Regions from separate parts of the Variovorax sp. UC74_104 genome, predicted to be linked through region 2. Evidence: predicted binding sites of a transcription regulator. Region 2 holds the regulator's gene; the other holds the start of a gene.
What was found. Region 2 encodes NrdR, which represses ribonucleotide reductase genes. Its sites were predicted from a motif close to CACNANATNTNGTG; they were not measured.
Positions count from the first base shown of each region.

Region 1: ACHMXA_RS08640 (ribonucleoside-diphosphate reductase subunit alpha) is a predicted target of NrdR. The motif match lies at 1,651-1,664, and genes of this name have one in related genera.

Region 1 covers NZ_CP171978.1:1,846,328-1,849,736, reverse strand. The annotation lists gene ACHMXA_RS08650 (sigma-54-dependent transcriptional regulator) at 1-805, shown strand, start outside; gene ampD (1,6-anhydro-N-acetylmuramyl-L-alanine amidase AmpD) at 792-1,397, shown strand; gene ACHMXA_RS08640 (ribonucleoside-diphosphate reductase subunit alpha) at 1,747-3,409, shown strand, end outside.
Region 2 covers NZ_CP171978.1:4,390,622-4,394,030, forward strand. The annotation lists ZMP/ZTP riboswitch at 1-32, shown strand, start outside; gene glyA (serine hydroxymethyltransferase) at 74-1,318, shown strand; gene nrdR (transcriptional regulator NrdR) at 1,349-1,792, shown strand; gene ACHMXA_RS20620 (type IV pilin protein) at 1,821-2,282, opposite strand; gene ACHMXA_RS20625 (pilus assembly protein) at 2,293-3,409, opposite strand, start outside.

The DNA.
Region 1 (3,409 bases), 2.5 Mb from region 2:
CTTCCAGGCCGCGCGCGGCGGTACGCTGTTCCTCGACGAAATCGGCGACCTGCCGCTGGCCATGCAGTCGAAACTGCTGCGCGCGATCCAGGAGCGCAGCGTGCGCTCGATCGGCTCGACGCAGGAAGACGCGGTCGACGTGCGCATCGTGAGCGCCACCCACAAGGACCTGCACTCCGAAGTGCAGGCGGGCCGTTTCCGGCAAGACCTTTTCTACCGCCTCAACGTGATCGAGATCGCGGTGCCCGCGCTGCGCGACCGCCGCGAGGACCTGCCCGCGCTGTGCAACGCGCTGCTCTCGCGCATCGCGCAGGACGGCGGGCTGCCGGTGCCGCACCTGTCCGACGACCTGCTGCGCCGCCTCGCGCAGCATCCGCTGAACGGCAACGTGCGCGAGCTCGAGAACCTGCTGCACCGCGCGGTGGCGCTGAACGACGGCGACGAACTGCATCTCGACCTGATGGGCGGCTTCACGGCGGCTGCCGAAGCCGCGGCATCCGCGCCGGCTGCGCTGTCGCCGGCTGCGGATGCGCCCCTCGCCCCGGCGGCTGCACAGCCGATCGCCGCGCCGGTCGCGCCTGCGAAGGCCGCACCTCCGCCGCTGCCCTCCGACCTGCAGGCCTACCTCGACCAGCAGGAGCGCGAGATTCTCGTGCGCGCGCTGCACGAGAGCGGCTTCAACCGCACCGCGGCCGCCGCGCGCCTCGGCATGAGCCTGCGCCAGATCCGCTACCGCATCGCGCGGCTGGGCATCACCACGCCCAACGGCGACGACGGCGCGAGCAGCAGCAATGCCGACGACTGAAGAAGCCCCGGCCGAAGACGGACTCTGGCAGGCCGGCTGGTACCGCTTCGCAAAGGCCCTGCCCTCGCCCAACTTCGGGCCCCGGCCGCAGGGCGCGCAGATCGACCTCATCGTGCTGCACTCGATCAGCCTGCCGCCCGGCGAATACGGCGGCGACGCGGTGCAAAAGCTCTTCACCAACCAGTTGGACTGGGACGCGCATCCCTATTTCCAGTCGATCCGCGGGCTGGAGGTTTCGTCGCATTTCTACGTGCGACGCAACGGCGAACTCTGGCAGTTCGTGAGCTGCGACGATCGCGCCTGGCACGCCGGCGTGTCGTCGTGGCGCGGCCGCGGCAACTGCAACGACGACTCCATCGGCATCGAGCTCGAGGGCCTCGAAGGAGAGCTCTTCGAGGAGCCGCAATACGAGACGCTCGCGAGCGTGTGCGCCGCCATCGCGCAGCACTTTCCGGTCGCCCACATCGCGGGGCACGAGCACATCGCGCCGGGCCGCAAGCAGGACCCGGGCGCGGGCTTCGACTGGCGCCTGCTGCGCGAACAACTGGGCTGGAATCCACAGATGTTTCCCGAGCAGCTCAGGCGGCTCTAATTTTTTCAATCGCGCGGCGCCTCGCGATGCGCCGTTCCCGCGGCGCAGCAATGCGAAAATCGCAAACGCGCGATGCAGCAACCATGCGCCTTGCAGGCCCAAATCGGCCTGCAAGCCACGCCCCATGCGGGTTGCGTGACCATAGGCCAGTATTCACGGGGCGTCTTCGCCCGTGGCCTATTGCGGAAGTAATACCGGCAATCCTTGTATCCATTGGAAAACGCTACATCTAGTGGGTTGTATGCCCCTTGCACCCTAGATATAGTGTCTTCCGTCCGGTCCCGTACACCGGTGCGGCGCCGGACCAGGTGCCGCCATCCAACAAGAATTGCCAACCGAGAGGAAGCGAATGCAAACAGCCCTGAACCCCCAATCGACCCCGCGTGCCATCCCCTCCACGCCGTCGCAGCCGCAGCGAGACACTGCCGGCTCGCCCACCGGCCAGAACCTGGCCCACTACCAGATCATCCGCCGCAACGGCGCCGTGGTTCCCTTCGAGCCGAACAAGATCGCCATCGCGATGATGAAGGCCTTCCTGGCGGTGCACGGCACCCAGGGCGCGGCCTCGGCCAGCGTGCGCGAGACGGTCGACGTGCTCACGCAGGGCGTGATCCGCGCGCTGGTGCGTTCGCGTCCGGGCGGCGGCACCTTCCACATCGAGGACGTGCAGGACCAGGTCGAGCTCGGCCTGATGCGCGGCGGCCACCACGAGATCGCCCGCGCCTACGTGCTGTACCGCGAACGCCGCACGCAGGAACGCTCGAAGCAGGGCGAGCAGGAAGCGCCGGCCACGCCCGCGCTGCACGTGCTGGACAACGGCGAGCGGGTCGCGCTCGACCTGAACGAACTCAAGAGCCTGATCGAATCGGCCTGCGAAGGCCTGGGCGACAGCATCACCGCCGCCCCCATCGTCGCCGAGACGATGCGCAACCTGTACGACGGCGTGCCGCTCGACGAGGTCTACAAGGCCTCGATCCTGGCTGCCCGCACGCTGATCGAGAAGGACCCCGACTACACCTTCGCCACCGCGCGCCTGCTGCTGCACACGATCTTCAAGGAGATCATCGGCCGCGAAGTGCTGCCCGCCGAGCGCGCCACCGCCTACGCCGACTACTTCCCGCAGTTCATCAAGAAGGGCGTGGACAACGACCTGCTCGACGAGAAGCTGCTGCAGTACGACCTGGCCCGCCTGGGCGCGGCCCTGAAGCCCGAGCGCGACAACCAGTTCGACTACCTCGGCCTGCAGACCCTGTACGACCGCTACTTCCTGCACGTGCGCAAGACCCGCATCGAGCTGCCGCAAGCCTTCTTCATGCGCGTGGCCATGGGCCTGTCGCTCAACGAGATCGACCGCGAAGCGCGCGCCATCGAGTTCTACGAAGTGCTGTCGTCGTTCGACTTCATGTCGAGCACGCCCACCCTGTTCAACGCCGGCACGCTGCGCTCGCAGCTGTCGAGCTGCTACCTGACCACCGTGCCCGACGATCTGGACGGTATCTACGAGTCAATCAAGGAAAACGCGCTGCTGTCGAAGTTCGCCGGCGGCCTGGGCAACGACTGGACCCGCGTTCGCGCGCTTGGCAGCCACATCAAGGGCACGAACGGCGAATCGCAGGGCGTGGTGCCCTTCCTGAAGGTGGTGAACGACACGGCCGTGGCCGTGAACCAGGGCGGCAAGCGCAAGGGCGCGGTCTGCACGTACCTGGAAACCTGGCACCTCGACATCGAGGAGTTCCTGGAGCTGCGCAAGAACACCGGCGACGACCGCCGCCGCACGCACGACATGAACACCGCCAACTGGATCCCCGACCTGTTCATGCGCCGCGTGATGGAAAAGGGCACCTGGACGCTGTTCTCGCCCTCCAACGTGCCCGACCTGCACGACCTGTTCGGCGCCGACTTCGAGAAGGCCTACGTCGCCTACGAGGAGAAGGCTGCCCGCGGCGAGATCAAGCCGAGCCGCACCATCCAGGCCACCGACCTGTGGCGCAAGATGCTCACGATGCTGTTCG
Region 2 (3,409 bases):
CAGGCGTTCAGCCGTTCGCCTGGGCAGCCCTTGTTTGGTTGAAGAACAAGGACCTCGTCTTCAAAGGACTGCCATGTACCAACGCAATATCCTGGTCGAACAGACCGATCCCGAAATCTGGGCTGCGATTCAAGCCGAAAACGCGCGCCAGGAACACCACATCGAGCTGATCGCCAGCGAGAACTACGCCTCGCCGGCCGTCATGGCCGCCCAGGGCTCGCAGCTCACCAACAAGTACGCCGAAGGCTATCCGGGCAAGCGCTACTACGGCGGTTGCGAACACGTCGACGTGGCCGAGCAGTTGGCCATCGACCGCATCAAGCAGATCTTCGGCGCCGACGCCGCCAACGTGCAGCCGCATTGCGGCGCCTCGGCCAACGAGGCCGTGATGCTCGCCTTCCTCAAGCCCGGCGACACCATCATGGGCATGAGCCTGGCCGAAGGCGGCCACCTGACCCACGGCATGCCGCTGAACATGAGCGGCAAGTGGTTCAACGTGGTGAGCTACGGCCTGGACGCCAACGAAGCCATCGACTACGACGCGATGGAGCGCAAGGCGCATGAGCACATGCCCAAGCTGATCATCGCGGGAGCATCGGCCTACTCGCTGCGCATCGACTTCGAGCGCTTCGCCAAGGTGGCCAAGGACGTCGGCGCGATCTTCATGGTCGACATCGCCCACTACGCCGGCCTCGTGGCCGCGGGCGTGTACCCCAACCCCGTTCCGCACGCCGACGTGGTCACCTCCACCACCCACAAGAGCCTGCGCGGCCCGCGCGGCGGCATCATCCTGATGAAGTCGCAGCACGAGAAGGCCATCAACAGCGCGATCTTCCCGGGCCTGCAAGGCGGCCCGCTGATGCACGTGATCGCCGCCAAGGCCGTCGCATTCAAGGAAGCCATGTCGCCCGAGTTCAAGACCTACCAGCAGCAGGTGGTCAAGAACGCCCAGATCGTGGCCGAGACCCTCACGCAGCGCGGCCTGCGCATCGTGAGCGGACGCACCGAAAGCCACGTGATGCTGGTCGACCTGCGCGCCAAGGGCATCACCGGCAAGGAAGCCGAAGCCGTGCTGGGCAGCGCCCACATGACGATCAACAAGAACGCGATCCCCAACGACCCGGAAAAGCCGATGGTCACCAGCGGCGTGCGCATCGGCACCCCCGCCATGACCACCCGCGGTTTCAAGGACGAAGAGGCCCGCATCACCGCGAACCTGGTAGCCGACGTGCTCGAGAACCCGCGCGATGCGGCGAACATCGATGCCGTGCGCGCCAAGGTTCACGCCCTGACGAGCCGCTTCCCTGTCTACCGCTGATTTCTTCCGGGTCGCAGAAGACGTGGCCGCATGAAATGCCCCTTTTGCGGCCATCTTGAAACGCAGGTCGTCGAGACCCGCGTTTCGGAAGACGCCGACTTCGTCCGCAGGCGCCGCCAGTGCAGCGCCTGCGACAAGCGCTTCACCACCTACGAACGGCCCGACGTCAATTTTCCCGTGGTCGTGAAGAAGGACGGCAGCCGCGCCGACTTCGACTCGACCAAGGTACGCGCCTCCATGATGCTGGCGCTGCGCAAGCGCCCCGTGAGCATCGAACAGATCGACAACGCCCTGCTGCGCATCGAGCAGAAGCTGCTGGCCAGCGGCCTGCGCGAAATCGACTCGACCAAGGTCGGCGAGCTCGTCATGCGCGAACTCAAGAAGCTCGACAAGGTCGCCTACGTGCGCTTCGCCTCGGTGTACCGCAGCTTCGAGGACGTGGACGAGTTCAGGCAGCTGCTGCGCGACATCTGAGCCGCGCCGCCGTCGCCCTTTTCAGCCTTCAGCGGTCCCAGCAAAGCTGCACCAGCGCATCCGAGGCGCTGCCGCGGCCGGCGGCCAGCCTGGCACCCTGCTGGTTCACGGTGAGCGTTCCGCATTCATCGCGCCTCGACGCGCCCTGCGGCACGGCATGCAGGGTGAATGTGTTCGCGGTCCTCGTGCCGTAGCGGATGACATAGCTGGCCGGCCCGGACGGCGGCGACTGGCTCAGCCCCGCCGGCAGCACGACGCCTTCCGGCGGATACCTGCCGTTCGCGGTCAGGTAGCGCTCGGACCACTGCGCCGCCTGCAGCAGTTGCTGCTTGGCATCGGCTCGCTTGGCCCACAGCACATAGCGCGTATAGCTCGGGTAGACGATGGAGGCCAGGATGCCGATCACCGCGATCGCGATCATGACCTCGATCAGCGTGAAGCCACGCGGGCGCGCCCGTTCGCCAGCCCTTGGCCTGGAGTGCCTTTTCATGGTCCGTGCCTCAGTGGGTGGAAATCAAGTTGCGCCAGCCGAAGCGGCGCCCGATGACCGGCCGCTTCGTCGAACTGCAGTCGCCGGCGGCATTGCAGATCACGTCGCTGCCCCTCTCCCCGCTCTGCGGCTCGAAGAAGATGTCATCCCTGCCTGAGCTGTTCCGGAAGCCGGCATAGGCCCCCAGCGCATCGGACGTGCCATACGCGATGCCTTCGGGAGCGGAGCCGCTGAAGAGGTCGATCACCATCGACCACCCGCCGTCTCCCCTGCCGGACGCACAGGCGCCCGGCTTGCCGCCGGCATCTCGAATGGTGGTCGAGAACAAACCCACGCCGCTTCCCAGCACGTCGCCGGGATAGACGATGCGCTCCCCCGCCGTCGGCAGCTTCAGATGCCAGCCACGCCTGGCATCGGAGCCGGAGAAGCTCACGCCGTGGCGCGAGACGGTGCGCAGCCCAATTTCGCCTTCCCGGGTGGAAGCGGCGCCGGCGGTCTGGGCCACGAGGTCGGCCGGTGTCGCGGTGTCCGCGCCGCCGTCGGCCGGGTCCCAGACGCCGTAGAGGTATTGCTCGGCGGTCGAGCCTTCGTCGCCGGAGGCAGGCGGCCTACCCGTGCCGAACACCACCATGTAGCCGCCGCGCGGATGCCCGACGACCACCGGCGCCGCCGTGATCGGCTGGCTGGCGCCGGCCGCGAAGAGCGGCTTGTCGTCGAGGCTGGATGCCATCGCCGCCCGAGCGTTCGGACCGACGGGCCCCAGGGCGGCCTTCCACCTGCTGCTGTCGCTGCCGCCCAGGTCGAACCTCCAGAGGTTGCCGTGCAGGTCTCCCGCATAGACGAGGTCGACATTGCCGTCGCCGTCGCGGTCCACCGGCCGCGGCGCGGACAAGCCGTTGCCGCTGCCGCTCGCCTGCGCGGCGGGCGCGGGAATCCTGAGGACCGACTTGTCGCCGTCCAGATACTGGATCCACAGCAGCGCCTTCTCGCTCCTGCTGCCGTAGCCGTTGCCCAGGATCACGGCCCTGCGCCCGTTGTTCAGCGTCGCCACTTGCAACGCGCGCTTCGAGTAGGCATCGAGCGCCGGCTGCTGGAACTGATGGCCCAGGTCATCGTCGTCGAGCGCG